DNA from 3 places in the Streptomyces sp. NPDC033221 genome. Region 3 is predicted to be linked to each of the others. Evidence: riboswitches for the same ligand, from Rfam matches in the RefSeq annotation. Region 3 holds a riboswitch; each other region holds the start of a gene.

Region 1 (6,218 bases), on a different contig from region 3:
CCGCGAGCGAGTGGCCGACCAGCACGTGCAGGCACTTGACGCGGTCCGGCATGCCGCCCGCGCTCGGGAAGCCCTGCAGGACGTCGATGGCGTCCCGGCGCCGGATGTAGTCTTCGTGGGCGGCCCGGTACTTGTCGGCCAGCTCCGGGTCCCGGCCCAGCCGCTCGGTCATCTCCTTCATCACGCCGTTGGCCTCCAGCGTGCCGATCGCGGAGGCCGCGCGCGGGCAGGTGAGGTAGTACAGCGTGGGGAAGGGGGTGCCGTCCTCCAGGCGCGGGGCCGTCTCGACGACGTCCGGCTGGCCGCAGGGGCAGCGGTGCGCGATGGCGCGCAGGCCGCGGGGCGGGCGGCCGAGCTGTTCCTTGAAGGCCGCGATGTCCGCGTCGGTGGGCTCGGTGCGCTCGGTCTGCGGCGGGGGCATGAGGTGTTCTGACACGGACGTGGGTGCTTTCGGTCGTGGCGGTGGTGGAGGGGGCCGGCGGAGGTGCCGCTCGACGGGCGGGCCCGGGCACGCCCCGGACAGGCTACTTGTCGGCGGCGTCCAGGCCGTGCCACATGTTGTCGTACCAGGGGCGTTCCGCGGCGGTCCGGCCCGTGCGCCGCTGCCCGGTGCCGGAGCCGTCCTGGACGATGAAGCCGGTCTCGCCGGGCCGGACGTAGTGCAGGTGCAGCCGGGCCTGCTGCCGTACGTACTCCGGGTCCTGCCAGCGGGCCTTCTCGTCGCGCAGTTCGTCGGCGCGCAGCTGGGCCTCGGCGGCCTGGCGGCGCTGGTCGGCGATCTCGGAGCGCTGCGAGATGTACTGCCGGGTGGGGTAGGCCAGGGCGACGACCAGGGAGCACAGCACCAGTGCGAGCAGTGCCGCCCGGCCGGTGAGGCGGCCCCGGCGGGGCGGGCGGGCGCGCTGGACGCGGGCGGCGGCCTGTTCGCCGAGCGCCTTGAGCCGGGTCGCGGTGGAGAACCGTTCCGCGGACACGTCGTCTCCCCTTCAGTCACCGGGCCCGGGCCGGCGCGGCCCGCAGCACGTACGTCCCCGGCAACGGTACGGGACCGCCGCCGGGGACGTAGGTATTCACAGCTGCCGGGGCCGTTCGCGGCCCGCGGGGATGCTCAGCCCGTGCGGAGCCGGTCAGTCCGCGGTGCGGAACCGCGGGAAGGCGGAGCGGCCCGCGTAGACCGCCGCGTCGTCGAGGATCTCCTCGATGCGCAGCAGCTGGTTGTACTTGGCGACGCGCTCGGAGCGGGCCGGGGCGCCGGTCTTGATCTGGCCGCAGTTGGTGGCGACGGCCAGGTCGGCGATGGTGACGTCCTCGGTCTCGCCGGAGCGGTGCGACATCATGCACTTGAAGCCGTTGCGCTGGGCCAGCTCGACGGCGTCCAGGGTCTCGGTCAGCGAGCCGATCTGGTTGACCTTGACCAGCAGGGCGTTGGCCGAGTTCTCCTCGATGCCGCGGGCCAGGCGCTCCGGGTTGGTGACGAACAGGTCGTCGCCGACCAGCTGCACCTTGGCGCCCAGGCGCTCGGTGATGCCGTTCCAGCCGGCCCAGTCGTCCTCGAACAGCGGGTCCTCGATGGAGACCAGCGGGTAGGCGTCGACGAGCTCCTCGTAGTACGAGGTCATCTGCTCGGCGGTGCGCTGCTGGCCCTCGAACTCGTAGACGCCGTCCTTGTAGAACTCGGAGGCGGCGACGTCGAGCGCGAGCGCGATGTCCTGGCCGGGGGTGTAACCGGCTTCCTTGATCGCTTCGAGGATCAGGTCCAGGGCCTCGCGGTTGGAGCCCAGGTTCGGGGCGAAGCCGCCCTCGTCGCCCAGTCCGGTGGCCAGGCCCTTGCTCTTCAGGACCTTCTTGAGGGTGTGGTAGACCTCGGCGCCCCAGCGCAGGGCCTCGGAGAAGGACTCCGCGCCGATCGGGGCGATCATGAATTCCTGGATGTCCACGTTGGAGTCGGCGTGCGAGCCGCCGTTCAGGATGTTCATCATCGGGACCGGCAGCACGTGGGCGTTCGGGCCGCCGAGGTAGCGGAACAGCGGGAGGTCGCTGGCCTCGGAGGCGGCGTGCGCGACGGCCAGGGAGACGCCGAGGATGGCGTTGGCGCCGAGCGAGCCCTTGTTGTCGGTGGCGTCCAGGTCGAACATGGCCTGGTCGATCAGGCGCTGCTCGGTGGCGTCGTAGCCGACCAGCTCCGGGCCGATCTGCTCGATGACCGCGAGGACGGCCTTCTCCACGCCCTTGCCCAGGTAGCGGGCCGGGTCACCGTCGCGCAGCTCGATGGCCTCGAAGGCGCCGGTCGAGGCGCCGGACGGGACGGCGGCACGGCCGGTGCTGCCGTCGTCGAGGCCGACCTCGACCTCGACCGTGGGGTTGCCTCGCGAGTCGAGGATCTCGCGAGCTACGACGACGTCGATGGACGGCACGTTGTCTCCTTCGTGGGTGTCTGGAGTTCTGCAGCACGAGCCTAACGGCCTCCGGGGGTTCCGCTCGCCGCCAGCCCGGTCCGTGGGACGAATACACCCGCAAAGCCCCTGTTCACGGGATGTATGGGCGCAATGTTCGCTGAACGGAGAAGTCGGCGGACGGGCGGGGGCGGGCCGGAGGGGCCGGGCCGGGCCCGGAGGGAAATGGAGAAGCCCCGCCGCGGCGCGTGCGGGGGACAGGCGCCGTGGCGGGGCGGTCTCACGGGAAGAGCGGATTCCCGGGACGGGCGGGCCCTGGGGAGCCGTGCCGTCCGTACGTACCGCCGTACGTACGGGGTGTCACGGTCACCCGGGGTCCGTCAGGGGTCAGCGGGCTCAGACGGCCAGCTTCTGACCCGGGAAGATCAGGTTGGGGTTGCCGCCGATGACGGACTTGTTGTTCTCGTAGACCGACTTCCAGTTCTTGCCGTGGGAAGCGGCGATCTTGGCGAGGGTGTCACCGGACTTGACGGTGTAGTTGCCCTCGGGGTTCGACTTCGGCGTCGACTTCTTCTGCGGGGCCGGGGTCTTGCGGGCCAGCTCCTCGCCCTGCTTGCGGGCCTCGGAGCGGGAGGCGCCCTGCGAGGCGGAGCGCTCGGACTTGTACGACTTGTGCGACTTGTGCGAGCTGCTGCCCTGCGAGGAGCCGCCGTCGGCCTTGGCGTTCGCGTTGCCCTTGCCGAGGTGGCCGCCGGCGCAGGTCCAGGCACCCGGGCCCTGGATGGCGAGCAGGCGCTCGGCCGCGGCGATCTGCTGGCTCTTGCTGGCCTGGTCGGCACGCGGGGCGTACTTGGTACCGCCGGCGGCGGCCCAGCTGGAGTTGGTGAACTGCAGGCCACCGTAGTAGCCGTTGCCGGTGTTGATCGACCAGTTGCCACCGGACTCGCACTGGGCGACGGCGTCCCAGTTGTTGCCCGCGGCGGAGGCGGAGGTGGCGCCCATCAGCGGGACGGCCACAGCGGCACCGGCGACGCCCGCCAGGGTGGCGACGCGGACGGCCTTGGAGGGACGACGGTGCTTGCCCTTGGAGTTCAGCATGGTTGTTCCTCACCGACGCCTGCGAGGTGAGCTGTCGGGTTCGGGCCATGTGAGTTGCCCGGCCGTGTGTGCTTCACACATGGCTTCACCCCAAGCCGGTTGGACCCGCTTTCGCGGGTGGGGCCGGCGCTTACCTTGGGTCCCCCGCTCCTGCCTTCGGCGCTCTCGCGTCGAGTGACCTCCGACCACCGGCAGGATTCGGCGTGTGATCGAAGGGCCCGCTTTGGCGAGCGATGAAGACGGTAAACAGGAACACCCCGTGGGTTCAAACCCCTACATCTGAGGCCAGTTGGCCCCCAGACATCACAGGATCATCACATTTCCGCAGGTCGTCGCAGGTTTGGAAACAACGGACGGGACGGTCACCGGCCCCCGCAACGAGATCCATGTCTCACTTTCGCCAAAGCGGGCGAATGTCTACGAATTACCCCGTCAGTGGCCGAGATCGAGGCGCTGACCAGGGTGGATAAGGTCCGGATCGCCCCCGATGGCACCTTTGTTGGCCTCGTAGAGCGCCGGCCAGCCGCCCGGGACCCCGCGGTCCTCGGCGATGACTGACAGGTTGTCACCAGGCTGCACGGTGTAGCCGCCCGGCACACCCGGGTCCGTACGGTGCGCGTCCCCGCCCCGCGAGGGACGTCCCCCGCCGGAGCGGTCCGCGTCGCCCGCGCCACCGGAGCCCGCGCCCTTGCCCGCGTCCGTACCCGTACCCGCGTCCGCGCCCGTGCCGGGCTTCTCGTCCTCGCCGGGCTCGCCGCGGTGCTTGCCCTGCGACGGAGGCGCGGTGGGGCTCGTGGAGGCGCCGTCGCCCGGGGCGGCCGGGTCGGCGGGCCGCGCCGGGTCCTCCGTACGGCCCGTACCGGACGGGTCCGGCGTACGGGACGGGCCCGGGGTCCCGGACGGACCGGTGGGCGACGGCTTCGGCTCCGGCGTGCCGTGGCCGGGCTGCGGCGTCCCGGACGGCCCGGAGGAGGGCGGCGGGGTGGCGGGGGAGGACGGGGACGGGGACGAGGGCTCCGGCCGCGGAGTCGGCGTGGCCGTGCTGCCCGGGTCGACGTCCGGCCCGCTGCCGCCCTGCTTGAGTCCCGCGTTCACCGCGCAGCTCGGCCACGTGTCGGGGCCGCGCGCGGCGAGGATCGACTCGGCGACGGCTATCTGCTGCGAGCGGCTGGCCAGGTCCGGCCGCGAGGCGTACGCCGAGCCGCCGTAGCGGTCCCACATCTCCTGGGTCAGCTGGAGCCCGCCGTAGAAGCCGTTGCCGGCGTTGGCGCTCCACACCCCGCTGCTCTCGCACTGCGCGACGCGGTCCCAGGTGGCCGCGTCGGCGGCGTTGGCGCTGCTCGCGGCGAGCAGCGGCATGGCGAGGGCGCCGCCGGCGACTCCCGCCGTGACGAAGATGGCCGGAGCCTGACGGGGGCGTCGGTGACGGCCGTTCCCGGAGCGCATGCGGTTGCCTTTCGAGCGGCGGTTGAGTTGTCGTCGAAGGGCCGGGAGCGTCGGCGGTGTGGCCCGTGCGCTGCCGCGCCGCCCGCCCCGGCCTTTCAAACGGATGAAGGTAGCGGGGCCGCCCGCTCGTCACAAGCCGGTGTAGCGGAGATCACGCCCAGGTCACGGCCTGACGTGACGTCACTTCCGTACGGGCGTGAACTCCACCGGCAGGGCCCGCAGCCCCCGCATGATCAGCCCGCCGCGCCAGCGCAGCTCGTCCGGCTCCGCGCCGAGCCGCAGGTCCGGCAGCCGGGTCAGCAGGGTGGCCATCGCGGTCTGGCCTTCGAGGCGGGCCAGCGGCGCGCCCAGGCAGTAGTGGATGCCGTGGCCGTATCCGAGGTGCTGGTTGTCGCGGCGGGACAGGTCCAGGACGTCGGGCCCGGCGAAGCGCTCCGGGTCCCGGTCGGCGGCGGCCAGGACGACCAGGACCGGGTCGCCCTCGGCGATCCGCTGCCCGCCGATGGTGAGGTCCCGGGTGGCGAAGCGCCAGGTGGCCAGCTCGACCGGGCCGTCGTAGCGCAGCAGCTCCTCCACGCCGGTGGCGAGCAGCCCGTCGTCGCCCGCCTGGGCGGCCTTCTGGAGGAGTTCGCGCTGGGCGGGGTGGCGCAGCAGCTGGTACACGCCGTTGCCGATGAGGTTGACGGTGGTCTCGAAGCCGGCGAAGAGCAGGATGAAGGCCATCGCGGCGGCCTCGTTCTCGGTCAGGTGCTCGCCGTGGTCGGAGGCCCGGATCAGGCCGGAGATGAGGTCGTCGTCGCCCTCGTCGCCGAGGGTCTCGCGCTTGCGGTGGATCAGCTCGGCGAGGTAGCCGCGCATCTTCTTCACCGACCGGGCGACGCCGCCGCGCGGCCCCTGGCCGTGCCGGATCATCATCCCGGCCCAGTCCCGGAAGTCGTCCTGGTCCTCGCGCGGGACGCCGAGCAGGTCGCAGATGGCGTAGATGGGCAGCGGGAAGGCGAACTCGTGGATGAGGTCGGCCTCGCCGCGCTCCGCGAAGGAGTCGATGAACGCGTCGGTCAGTTCCTGTACGCGGGGCGCGAACCGGGCGATGCGGCGCGGGGTAAACGCCTTGGAGACCAGCCGGCGCAGCCGGGTGTGGTCCGGCGGGTCGATGTTGAGCAGGTGCGTCATCAGGTTCGCGCCGCGCTCACCGGGGATGCCGACCTTGCCCTTGCCGTGCGCGGCCGCGCTGTGGTGCACCGGGTTCTTCGACAGCCGGGTGTCGGCGAGCGCCTGCCG
Region 2 (6,218 bases), on a different contig from region 3:
CTTCGGTGGCCTTGGTGACGCCCTCCGAGGACGGTGGCGGGGCCGCCAGCGCGTCGGCGAGGGCGTCCATGGCCAGGTGCACGACGGTGACCGGCTTGGCGGGCGCGGCGGCCGAGGCCGCTTCGCGGAGCGCCGCGGCGAGGTCGGCGCCCTCGCCCGGCGAGGCCACGCCCCCCTCCCCCACCCAGGGGATGGCCGTGACGACGACGGCGTCGCAGAGGCCGTTGGCCAGGGCGGCGGACAGGGCCGTACGGAAGTCCTCCGGTGTGGCCGCGGCGGCGAGAACGTACGGCCGCAGCGGCCGCAGCCCCTCGGTCAAGCAGGCGTCGTAGGTCAGCAGGGCGAGGGACTCGCTGTTGCCGAGGATGGCGACGCGCGGGCCGTCCGGCAGCGGCTGGGAGGCGAGCAGCAGTCCGGCGTCGATCAGCTCGGTGACCGTGTCGACCCGGATCACGCCGGCCTGGCGCATCAGGGCGGAGACCGTGCTGTCGGGGATGCGGACCGTGGGGACGGTGTGGCCGAGCGGCGCGGTGCCGGTGTGCCGGGCGCCCTTGGCGACGACGACGGGTTTGACGGCGGCCGTGCGGCGGGCGAGCCGCATGAACTTGCGCGGGTCGCCGATGGACTCCAGGTACAGGATCGCGACGTCGGTGGCGGGGTCGTCGTACCAGTACTGGAGCAGGTCGTTGCCGGAGAGGTCGGCGCGGTTGCCTGCCGACAGGAAGGTGGAGATGCCGGCGATCGAGCCGTCGCCGGGGCCGCGCCGGTGCAGGCCGCTGAGCAGCGCGATGCCGATCGCGCCGGACTGCGTGAACAGGCCGATGCGCCCGGCGCCGGGCATCTGCGGGGCGAGCGAGGCGTTCAGCCGGACGTCCGGGGCGGTGTTGATCAGGCCGAACGCGTTGGGCCCGATGAGCCGCATGCCGTACGAGCGGGCCTGGCGCAGCAGGGCACGCTGCCGCTCGCGGCCCTCGGGGCCGGACTCGGCGTACCCGGAGGAGAGGATCACCAGGCCGCGTACGCCGTGCTCGCCGCAGTCGCGGACCACGTCGGGGACCTGGGCGGCGGGGACGGCGAGCACCGCGAGGTCCACCGGCTCGGGGATCTCGGGCACCGAGCGGTGGCCGGGCACGCCCTCGGGGTCGAGACGGGTGCCGCCCTCGGGGAAGGCGTGGTTGACCGCGTACACCCGGCCCGGATAGCCGGAGACGAGGAGGTTGCGCAGGACGGAGCGGCCGACGCCGCCGGGGGCGCGGCCGGTGCCGATGACGGCGACCGAGCCCGGCGCCAGCAGGCGCTGCACGGAGCGGGCCTCGGCGCGCTGCTCGCGGCCGCGCATGACGGCCATGGACTGCTCGGTGGGCTCCAGGTCGAACTCCAGGCGCACCACGCCGTCTTCGAAGGTGCGCTGCTGGGTGTACCCGGCGTCCGTGAAGACCTTGATCATCTTGGTGTTGGCGGGCAGCACCTCGGCGGCGAACCGGCGGATGCCGCGCTCCCGGGCGACCGCGGCGACGTGTTCCAGGAGGGCGGAGGCCACCCCGCGGCCCTGGTGGGCGTCCTGGACGAGGAAGGCGACCTCGGCCTGGTCGGCGCCGGGCTCCTTGGCGGGGCGGCCGCGCTCGTCGATGCGGTCGTAGCGGACCGTGGCGATGAACTCGCCGCCCACGGTGGCGGCGAGGCCCACCCGGTCGACGTAATCGTGGTGGGTGAAGCGGTGCACGTCGCGGTCGGACAGGCGCGGGTAGGGCGCGAAGAAGCGGTAGTACTTCGACTCGTCCGAGACCTGTTCGTAGAAGGAGACCAGGCGCTGCGCGTCGTCGGGGGTGATGGGGCGGATGCGCGCGGTGCCGCCGTCGCGCAGCACGACATCGGCTTCCCAGTGGGCCGGGTAGACGCTGTCGGACAGGCTCTGCATGGGGCACAGCGTACGGCCCGCCACCGACAACCGGCTCGGTGTGCGTGCCCGTACGGGCCGGGGCAGGGTGGGGCGGGGACGGTGGGCCCCGGACGGAGAGGGCCGGACGGAGGGGTCGGACGGAGGGGGCCGGACGGCGGACCGGCGGGCGGAAGGTCCCGGATAACGGGCCTCCGGCGGCGGATCCCGGATGGCGGACGGTCCGGCCGTACGCCCGAGAGCTGCCGGTAGCGTGCCCTTGGCCTGCGGAAAGCGCCGTGGCGAGCCCGCCACGAGCGCCCCCGCGGGCTGCCGGAGCACTCCCGGCAGCATGAGACACTGGTCTAGACAACTGTTACGACTTGAAGGGCAACACCATGGCTGAGCGCCGCGTCAATGTCGGTTGGGCCGAGGGTCTGCACGCCCGCCCCGCCTCGATCTTCGTCCGTGCGGCCACCGCCGCCGGGGTTCCCGTGACGATCGCGAAGGCCGACGGCAACCCGGTCAACGCGGGCTCCATGCTGGCCGTGCTGGGCCTGGGCGCCCAGGGTGGCGAGGAGATCGTGCTGGCCTCCGACGCCGAGGGCGCCGACGCCGCGCTCGACCGTCTCGCGAAGCTGGTCGCCGAGGGCCTTGAGGAGCTCCCGGAGACCGTCTGAACCGCCTCGCGGGTCACTGTGTTCGCGGCTCCGCCGCGGTAGCCGGGTTTCCGGCGCCGGGCGGGGCCGCTTTTGTATGCCCTGTACGTCCGTCGCGGCTCGCGAAAGCATGGAGCGGGTCACTCACGCCCGGGCGCACCCGCAAACGCACGCCGACCCGGATATCGCGCGATCCGTACAGTCATCCAGTAATTCCGGGCATCACATTTGAGGGTTCGAGGGGCGCGTTTCACGACGCATCCCGGTGCTTTCCCCGCCACTCCCCGCCCCTTTCAAGGGCCCCGCAAATCTTTGGCAGCCCCCTCGCCACTCCCCCGGCGAATTCCCCTACCGCTTGTATACGACTCCCCTGTTAATTCCGTTCGCGCGCCGTGTTTACAGTCTGTTTCGAACTCCTCACCGCCGGCCCGGGGGCCACCGGGCGCAGCCGGTACGCCGGGCGCGAGCGCTCGATGTGGGCCGCCATCAGGGTGCGGGCCCGCTCGGCGTCACCGCGGCTCACCGCGTCCAGCACCGCCCCGTGCTCGTCCCACGACCGCTCGTCGCGGGCCGGGAGTTCGACCGCGTACATCCAGTCGGTCTTGCGCCGCAGCTGGGTGAGCAGCGCCGCCATGCTGGCGCTGCCGGATGCCTGGGCGAGCGTCTCGTGGAACCAGCCGTCGAGTTGGCGCAGCTCCGCGCGGTGGCCGTGCCGGGCGCGCTCACGGCCCAGCCGTACGATGCCGCGCAGCACCTTGATGTGCGCCGCGGTGCGGCGGGCGGCGGCGCGCGCGGCGCCCAGCGGCTCCAGCAGCCCGCGGATGTCCAGGACGTCGGCGGCTTCGCGCTCGGTCGGCTCGGCCACGCAGGCGCCCGCGTGGCGCCGGATCGTGACGAAGCCCTCGGACTGCAGCGTACGCAGCGCCTCGCGTACGGGAACGCGGGAGACCCCGTAGCGGCCGGCCAGCAACTCCTCGATCAGCCGGCTGCCCGGCGGGAGAGCGCCGGATACGATGTCGTCCCGGATCGCCGTGCACACCACATGCGCGGAAAGAGGGCCTCGCATCACCTGTGCCTCCGCCGTAAACCCCTGGAAACTTCCGGAAATGCCACCGGGCGGCGGCATTTGCCGTGACTCTATTCGACGGGAACCGGATGGCGGATGGTCGCGGCGAATTCATGGTTATTTTTTGGCCAGGGACGGCCGTATACGGGCGGGCCGGCTTTGCGGCGGGCCACGAATACGCAGATGCCCCGGCCACGCGGGCCGGGGCATCGTACGGGGGACGGGTGTGCGTCAGACGTTCACGCCGTGCGAGCGCAGGTAGGCGACCGGGTCCATGTCCGAGCCGTACTCCGCCGAGGTGCGGGCCTCGAAGTGCAGGTGCGGGCCGGTGGTGTTGCCGGTGTTGCCCGACAGGGCGATCTGCTGGCCCGGGGTGACGGTCTGGCCGACCGAGACGCTGATGGACGACAGGTGGCCGTACTGGGTGTAGGTGCCGTCGTTCATCTTGATGACGACGTTGTTCCCGTACGCGCCGCCCCAGCCGGTCTCGACGACCGTGCCCGAGCCGACGGCGTGGACGGTGGTCCCGGAGGCGGCGTGGAAGTCGACGCCGGTGTGGCTGCCGGAGGACCACAGGCCGCTGGAGGCCTTGTAGCCGGTGGAGACGTAGGAACCGTCGACGGGGGCGACGTACGTGAGCAGGCGCTTGCGCTCGGCCTCACGGGCGGCGCGCTCCTTGGCCTCGCGCTCCTTCTTGGCCTCCGCCTCGGCCTGGCGCTTGGCCTCTTCGGCCTGCCGGCGCGCCTCGGCCTCGGCCTTGGCCTGCGCGGCGGCGGCGTCGGCGGCCTCCTGCTGCGCGTCGGCCTGTGCCTCGATCTGCTCGGCGAGCTCGTCGCCGAGGACGACGGCGTGGTGCAGTCCGGTGTCGTGGCTGCTCGCGTCGTCCGGGTTGCCGGCCGCCAGCGCCGGGGAGGCGACGGAGGCGATGACGCCGGACGCGGCGAGCGTGGCTATGCCGGCGAGGTTTCGGGTCGTCCGCGCGCTGCGGCTCGGACCACGGTGCTTCCCGGTGGCACGGGTGAACGCCATGGGCTGGCTGTGTCCTTTCCTTCCCTCTCGCCTACCGGGTTAGCTGACGGGTTCGGAGCAGGAAGGTCTCCTACGGGCACCTCCGGGAAGGCGTCCGATTCACCCCAAGGGACATGGGTCCCCGGCTCCCCTGGCTCGCGCCGTACGGGGACTCGGCGATGACTGTCCGTGCCGCGGTTGCGGCGGTGATCCTGCGGACAGCCGGATCGACGCTAAACGGGGCCACTTTCAATCGGCAAACAGAACGCGTGGATTGTGCCGTACGCCACACGGTCACCATGCAACCACCCCCAACAATTGGGACATAAAGAAGATCCAGTGGCGCCTGCGCACCACTGGATCCCTTATGTGACCATGCGTCACCCCCGCGGGGCACGGCCCTCGGCCACCGACGGCCGCTCCCGCACCGGTGACGTGCCATCAGCCCCTGACGACCGTCACCTCGCCGATGCCGAGCGCCGTGACGGGCTCCTCGATCTCGGCGGCGTCGCCCACCAGGACCGTCACCAGCCGGTCGACCGGGAAGGCGTTGACGGCCGCGGCGGTCGCCTCGACCGTGCCGGTCTGCGCCAGCCGCTCGTACAGCCGGGCCTGGAAATCGTCCGGGAGCTGCTGCTCGACCTGGTCGGCGAGGGTGCCCGCGACGGCCGCGGCGGTCTCGTACTTCAGGGGCGCGACGCCGACCAGGTTCTGGACGGCCACATCGCGCTCGGCGTCCGTCAGACCCTCGGCCGCGAGGGTGCGCAGCACCTTCCAGAGGTCCTCCAGCGCCGGGCCGGTGGAGGCGGTGTCCACCGAACCGCTGATGGCGAGCATCGCGGCGCCGTCCCCGTCGGCCGAGGAGCGCAGCACCTGCCCGAAGGACCGCACCCCGTAGGTGTAGCCCTTCTCCTCGCGCAGCACCCGGTCCAGGCGGGAGGTGAGGGTGCCGCCCAGGCAGTACGTGCCGAGCACCTGGGCGGGCCAGACGCGGTCGTGCCGGTCGGCGCCGATCCGGCCGATCAGCAGCTGGGTCTGTACGGCGCCGGGGCGATCGACGATCACGACACGCCCGGTGTCGTCGGCGGTGATCGGGGAGGCCTTCACCGGCTCGGCGGGCGACCCCGTCCAGGCGCCGAGGGTCTCCGTGAGGGCCGCGTCCACGTCGACGCCGGTGAAGTCACCGACGATGACGGCGGTGGCCGTGGCGGGGCGTACATGGGCCTCGTAGAAGGCACGTACGGCCGCCGCGTCGATACGGGTGACGGTCTCCTCGGTGCCCTGGCGCGGCCGCGACATCCGGGAGTCGGCCGGGAAGAGCTCCTTGGACAGGGCCATCGCGGCGCGGCGGGCCGGGTTGGCCAGCTCGTGCGGGATCTCGTCGAGGCGGTTGCGCACCAGGCGCTCGACCTCGCCGTCCGGGAAGGCCGGGGCGCGCAGGGCGTCGGCGAGCAGGCCGAGCGCCTTGTCCAGCCGGGAGGCCGGGACCTCCAGGGAGACGCGGACACCGGGGTGGTCGGCGTGCGCGTCCAGGGTGGCGCCGCAGCGCTCCAGCTCGGCGGCGAACTGCTCGGCGTCGTGCTTGTCGGTGCCCTCGGACAGGGCGCGC
Region 3 (6,218 bases):
TGCCGCTCGGTTCGGGCGGCCTGGGACCGGCCGGATTCCGGGTATCCGGCGGATGAAGCGGTAGCCATCGCGTCCTCCTGGGCTCGGCTGGGCCCGGGGGTCCCGGGTCCGTCCGGCGGGTACCCGGGCGGTCCGGGGCGGAACGGCGGTTTCCGTACGGGCGGGTTCCGCAAGAGTTCCTTTGGCCAGGGGCCTCTGCGTCAGTTGTCGCCTCGTGCCGCCCGGCGGGACCGCGGGCGATGACGCGTGGGACGGCGGAGGAAGTCCGGCACGCCGTGCGCCGAACCGGCGCCGGACCGCGCGGGGCACTTCGGCCGGAACGGTGCACCGGGCGCCGTGCCGCCGCGCGGTGCCCGTACGCCGGGAGCAGGGGTCAGCAGGTGCCGGACCGGGAGCCGGGCATGCCACTCGCGCGCTGCCAGTACTCGTCCGCGAACTGCAGCGCGCGCTGCCGGTCGCCCGTCGCGCAAGCGTCCAGCAAGGCATCCCAAGCGCTGCCGGCCCCATTGGTCAAGTCGGGCAAAGGGAGTTCGAGGTGTTGTGCCCGCTGCCATGCAGGGGCGAGCTGTGTGACGGCGTCGTACAGGGGCCTGTTGCGGCAGGCGTGGACGAAGACGCTCCACAGCGCACGCTCGCTGCCGGCCGCTTCCACCGCGTCCTTGCGCGCGACGGCACGCGCGTGCGTGGCAGCGCAGTTGCGCAGGGCAGCGAGGTCACCCTCGGGGAGCGGCCACGGCACGCCGATCAGGGCGGTGCGGTACAGGCCGTGCAGCGCGGTGGCGGTGTCCCGGCAGGCGGCGGCGTCGACCGTGGTCACCCGTACCGTTTCAGGCCCGGTGTACTCGACGAGTCGCTGGGAGGCCAGGAGGAGCAGCGCTTCCCGGAGCGGGGCGACGGGAGCACCGAGCTGCTGGGCGATGTGCGGCTCTCCGTACTCCTGGCCGGGCGCCAGGGTTCCGTTGACGAGTGCTTCGGTGAGCGCGCTGTGCAGGCGTTCCCGCAACGCGTGACGGTCGTCGGTGGCGGTCCCCGGAGGCAGGGGCGCAAGGTGGGACAAGTCGGGCATCGGGCGTCCTCTGCGGGCGGTCACAGACGTACAGCGGCCATTGTGCACGGCGGGCCGGCGCGCCACTCGAAGGCCAGGTCACAGGCAGTCAGCCCAACTCCGGGGCGGCTTCCCTGACTACCCGTGAGGTTTTCGCTCTCAGCGAGCTTCGGCACTTCACCCCACGAAGGCATTGCTTTCGCCCAACGGAACGTGCTCCTATCTAGCCCTACGTACGTCCTGTACATTTTTTACAGACGGTTAGGGAAGAGGAGCTTTCCATGAACGGCCCCCAGGCCCGTTACGTCCTTCCGGAGTTCACCGAACGCACCACCCACGGGGCCCGGACCATGGACCCCTACTCCAAGCTGCTCAGCGAGCGGATCATCTTCCTCGGCACCCCGGTCGACGACACCGCGGCCAACGACGTGATCGCCCAGCTCATGCACCTGGACTACGACGCCCCCGACCGGGACATCTCGCTCTACATCAACTCCCCCGGCGGCTCCTTCACCGCGATGTCCGCGATCTACGACACGATGCAGTTCGTCGGCTGCGACATCGAGACGGTCTGCCTGGGCCAGGCCGCCTCCGCCGCCGCGGTACTGCTGGCGGCCGGCGCGCCCGGCAAGCGCCTCGCCCTGCCGGGCGCCCGCATCCTCATCCACCAGCCCTCGTTCGGCGAACCCGTGCAGGGGCAGGCCGACGACCTCCGGATCCAGGCGGACGAACTGCTGCGCACCCGCGCCCTGCTGGAGGAACTGCTCGTACGGCACACCGGGCAGCCCGCCGAGCGGATCGCCGAAGACCTCGAACGCGACAAGATCTTCGACGCCGGGTCGGCCGTGGAGTACGGGCTCATCGACGGGCTCACCCGCAGCCGCAAGCCGGGCGCCGCGGCACTCGGCGCGAAGTGAGCCCGGGATGCTGCCGCCCGAACTGCCGCCGCTGCCCGCGCTGACGCGCGCCGAGGGCGCGGTCATCGACAGCTATCTGGCGGTCCTGGACCTGCTGGGCCGTATCAACCCGGCCCGCGGCACGGACACGTACGGCGGGCTGCGCGCCGCACAGGCCCTGGTCGGCAAGTCCGCCGCGCTACGGGACGCGTTGACGCTGATGCACGACCGGGGCGAGAGCGAACTGCACGCGGACACACTGGCGCAGGCCCTGCGCGTACTGGACGGCGAGCGCCGCGCACGGCTGATCTCCGTCCCACCGCCGCGCGGTTGACGCGGCAGGGCAGTGCCACGGCTCCCGCCGCCGAGCGGCGGCCGCGCCTCAGGAGTGCGGCCGCCACGGCACCGCCGCACCGGCCGGGAGGGCGTCCGGACGGGGGTCGGACGCCCTCCCTCACACCTTTGGCACACGAGAAGCACGGCCACCTCACGCGGCACACGCCAGGCGGAGGGTGACAGAGGCGGCCAGGAGGTCCCACGGCACCACAAGGGCCCACCTGTATGCCGACACGAAGCCCGATCGGGCTCGCTCGAACGGCGTATCCGCGGAGCCGCGCGCTGTGCCACACATGTTGCGCGACCCACGCACGTGTCTCCCGGAACCGCTGCTTCCGGGGCTGGTGCACGGGTCCTCACCCGTCGCGGGCCTCCCACGAAACGCCCGCCGTCCACCCGAACAGCGCAGACGTGACCAACCTCACATACAGCTGTTTCTGCTCGGAATCCGGGCGCGAGGTGCGCAACGATCGCTTCGACGACAAGCCCCCGCCACAGCGGTGGGGCGGTCCGGGCGGACGCCCAATCCTGCCGCCGTACCGGATGTCTGGTCGATGCGCCTGGATCGGCAGGAGCGGAGGACCCGAGCACGACGGGGCCGCCGGCCACCACGGCCGGACGGTCCCTTGGGGTGAAGTCGCCACCGCGACCGGGCATCTTCGCCTGCCCGAACCCGACAGGCACTTCTTCGCAGGCGGCTGACGAAGGGTTGCGCATGACTGCGCGTACCACCGCTTCCCCTCTGCTGGCGCGAGCCGGAGTGATCTCCGCCATCGCCCTCGCCACGGTCGGCGGAACACTGGTCGTCCCAGGAGCCACCGAGAACGCGGAAGCCGCGTCGAGCTCGGCCGCGGCACTGCGGGTCGCCGCTTCCAAGAAGGGAGCGCCCTACAAGTACGGAGCCAGCGGGCCACACCGTTTCGACTGCTCAGGACTGACGCTGTACTCGTTCAAGCGGGCCGGGAAGCGGCTGCCGCGCACCGCGGCGGCCCAGTACAACCGCACCCGGCAGCTGTCCGCCTCCGCGCGCCGCCTCGGCGACCTGGTCTTCTTCCACTCCCGCCGCGGCGTCTACCACGTGGGCATCTACGCGGGGAGCGGCAAGATCTGGCACGCGCCCAAGCCCGGTGCCGTGGTGCGGCTGGAACGCATCTGGTCGCGCAGCGTCTCGTACGGGCGGGTGCGCTGACCGCCCGGTCCGCCGGTGTGGTGATCCGCCGGTCGCGCCGGTCCTCCCGCCCGTACGCGGGTGCGCGCTCCCGCACACCCGTGCGCGTTCGAGGAGTGATCAACGCGTCGGCGGATACCCGCACGCAATGGCCCCCCTCACCGACGACGACCGGAACGAACTGACCGAGCACAGCGGACACACCGAGCATGCCGAACTGCCGAGAGCACCCGGACCGGCCGAGCCGCACGCCGAACCGCACCAGCCGTCCGGTCCCGCCCCGCACACCGTGTGCGCGGACCGCAACGAGACGCCGCTGGAACGCTACGACCGCAACTTCGGCGAACTGCTCCAGGAACTGCGCGTCCTGCAGACCGGTGTGCAGATCCTCTTCGCGTTCCTGCTGACGCTGGCCTTCACCCCGCGCTTCGTGTCCCTGGACACCACGCAACGCGCGTTCTACGTGGGCACCTTGCTCCTGGCCGTACTGGCGACGCTGCTGCTCACCGCGCCTGCCGCGGTGCACCGGGTCCTGTTCCGGCGGCGCGCGAAGGGGCTGATCGTGGAGGTCTCTGCGCGTCTGACGGCCGCCGGGATGGCGGTGCTCGCGCTGGCGCTGGCCGGTGCGGTGCTGCTGGTCGTCGACGTCGTACTGGGACGCGGGGCGGGGGTGGTCGCGGGTTCGGTGACGCTGGTGACGTGCGGTGGGCTGTGGGCGCTGCTGCCCCGCGTACTGGGACATCTGAACGGGCACATCAAGCCGACGGCCGGCGACTAGGGCGTTTCTGATGGATCTCCGTGGGGGACGGAGCGGCGTTCGGTGCGTGCGCTCGGCGTGCGGTGTGAAGGGTCATGTGGCGGAGCCACCTGTCCCTTTGCGCCGTGCGGCGAGGGTGCGTGCCTGGGGGCACCTCCCAGCGGTAGCTGGGGGAGTCGCGATGCCGCGGAGATCCGTCAGAAGCGCCCTAGCCTCCCCGGCCGCACCGATCGGCTGGTCGCACCGGTCGGCTGGCCGCACCGGCCGTACCGATCGCACCGCGCCGTCGAAATCTTTTGTGACCTGGTCGTCCTTGCTTTGGCGACGGTGAACCGATGGAGTCTCCTTAGCACGTGAGGAGACCCATGCACATGCACCTGCCCCAGCACTCGCACCTCAGGACCGACTCGTGAACCTGCGCGGACTTCTGCGCCGCCGCTCCCCCGCCACCCCCTGCCCGGCCTGCGGCAGCACGGACGTGCTGTGGGAGGACGAGGGGGTCTACGGCGCCGGTGAACTGCTGTGGTGGTGTGCCTCCTGCCTGCATCAGTGGCACCCGGGCGACCTCGGCCCCGGCACGCAAGCCGCCCCCGGACCACCCACGACCTCTCCGGCCTCCCCGGCCTCTCCAGCCCCTGCCGCCTCCCCCGTCCCAGCTCCCGCCATGCCTCCCGAGCCCCCGCTGATGCCGCCACCCCCGCTCCAGCCTCCGCCGGGCGCGGTTCCGCTCGCCCTCCCCCACCAGCCGCCCGGAAACGGCATCGGCAACGGCAACGGTTCCGGCCCCGGTCACGGCCCCGCGGGCGCCCCCGGACCGGCCACCGTCGCCGAACGCGTCATGTACGCCGCCGGGCTGTCCCCTCTGGTCCCCTGTCCCGGCGCCTACGAGCCGTGGCCGTGCCGCTGTTCCCTCTGCGGCCGGGAGACCAGCCCCACGTACCGGCAGGTGCGGGACGACGGTGTGGGCTGCGCGTGTGCCACGGGCCGCCGCCGCAAACCCCGCTTCCTCACCAGACCGTGAGGTCGGGCCCGCCGCTGGCGAAACGTGCCGCTACGGCAGGAACAGCCGCCACGGCAGGGTGATCCAGACCGTCTTGCCGCCGGTGGCGGTGGGCTCGACCGCCAACTGTCCGCCGGCCTCGGCGGCGAGGAAGCGGACGATCACCATGCCCCGCCCGTTGTCCTGCTGCACGGCGGCCGGCAACCGCTTGGGCCAGCGCGGGTGGTCGTCGGTGACGCCGATCCGCAGCCGTTCGTCGCGGTCCAGCCGGACGTCGACGGTGAACGCCGGTGACCGGCCGAAAGTGTGCTGTACGGCGTTGGTGGCCAGTTCCGAGACGATCAGACGCACGGCGTCGGCCGTATCCGTCCCGTCCGGAAGGCCCCATTCGGCCAGCACCCCTGTGACGTACCTACGGGCCTCGGCGACCGATGCCGGTGCGCTGGGCAGAGTGAGTGAGGATTCCTGATGGTCCGCCATCGCGACGCCGTCCCTTTCCCACCGAGGCTCGACTCAGGCCCGCCGCCGGAGGAAGCCGCCATCGCTTTCGGCCTCCGGACCTCTTCCGGTCCCTTCGGCTCCGGCTTCGGACTGCTGCTGTGCGCCAGACTGCCACTCATGCTGCGGCTGTGACGGGTCATCCACCAAGAAGTGCATATATCTGTCGCCCGAAGCGGTGAACTCTGCTACGCGAGACCGTATTTGCGCGGCAGACTGTCGGATCGGAACCGGCCATCAGGGGACGGCGCACCCATGGCGCGCCCCCGCGAAAGGAAACGGAGGGCGCGGCATGCGGCACGGGCCCGCGGTGCGCCGTCGCAAGCTGGGTGCGGAGTTACGGCGCCAGCGGACGCTGGCGGGGCTCACCAGTGGTGAGGCGGCCCGTCTGGTCGGGTGGCACCAGTCCAAGGTCAGCCGCATCGAGACCGGGCGCAGTGGTGCCCGGCCGGCCGACGTCGAACTGCTGCTGGACGCGTACGGCGTCCGGGACACGGAGTTGCGTGCCCTCCTGGTGG

What was found. Region 3 has a riboswitch for cyclic di-AMP ahead of ACZ53K_RS25810 (C40 family peptidase). Riboswitches for the same ligand answer to the same signal wherever they lie in the genome.
Region 1: another riboswitch for cyclic di-AMP. It lies ahead of ACZ53K_RS17100 (transglycosylase family protein); the one in region 3 lies ahead of ACZ53K_RS25810 (C40 family peptidase).
Region 2: another riboswitch for cyclic di-AMP. It lies ahead of ACZ53K_RS26840 (M23 family metallopeptidase); the one in region 3 lies ahead of ACZ53K_RS25810 (C40 family peptidase).

Annotation. Positions count from the first base shown of each region.
Region 1 covers NZ_JBVIQN010000011.1:110,620-116,837, forward strand. Annotated here, with positions in the region: gene ACZ53K_RS17085 (DUF501 domain-containing protein) at 1-421, opposite strand, end outside; gene ACZ53K_RS17090 (FtsB family cell division protein) at 525-974, opposite strand; gene eno (phosphopyruvate hydratase) at 1,128-2,414, opposite strand; gene ACZ53K_RS17100 (transglycosylase family protein) at 2,790-3,491, opposite strand; cyclic di-AMP (ydaO/yuaA leader) riboswitch at 3,493-3,663, opposite strand; gene ACZ53K_RS17105 (transglycosylase family protein) at 3,924-4,937, opposite strand; gene ACZ53K_RS17110 (cytochrome P450 family protein) at 5,118-6,218, opposite strand, start outside.
Region 2 covers NZ_JBVIQN010000023.1:15,480-21,697, forward strand. Annotated here, with positions in the region: gene ACZ53K_RS26825 (bifunctional acetate--CoA ligase family protein/GNAT family N-acetyltransferase) at 1-1,918, opposite strand, end outside; gene ACZ53K_RS26830 (HPr family phosphocarrier protein) at 2,275-2,556, shown strand; gene ACZ53K_RS26835 (GntR family transcriptional regulator) at 2,909-3,601, opposite strand; gene ACZ53K_RS26840 (M23 family metallopeptidase) at 3,833-4,630, opposite strand; cyclic di-AMP (ydaO/yuaA leader) riboswitch at 4,644-4,798, opposite strand; gene ACZ53K_RS26845 (M16 family metallopeptidase) at 5,051-6,218, opposite strand, start outside.
Region 3 covers NZ_JBVIQN010000021.1:96,921-103,138, forward strand. Annotated here, with positions in the region: gene ACZ53K_RS25790 (hypothetical protein) at 1-68, opposite strand, end outside; gene ACZ53K_RS25795 (GntR family transcriptional regulator) at 374-1,066, opposite strand; gene ACZ53K_RS25800 (ATP-dependent Clp protease proteolytic subunit) at 1,327-1,962, shown strand; gene ACZ53K_RS25805 (hypothetical protein) at 1,970-2,275, shown strand; cyclic di-AMP (ydaO/yuaA leader) riboswitch at 2,825-2,989, shown strand; gene ACZ53K_RS25810 (C40 family peptidase) at 2,993-3,466, shown strand; gene ACZ53K_RS25815 (DUF6328 family protein) at 3,594-4,223, shown strand; gene ACZ53K_RS25820 (hypothetical protein) at 4,612-5,223, shown strand; gene ACZ53K_RS25825 (ATP-binding protein) at 5,254-5,682, opposite strand; gene ACZ53K_RS25830 (helix-turn-helix domain-containing protein) at 5,993-6,218, shown strand, end outside.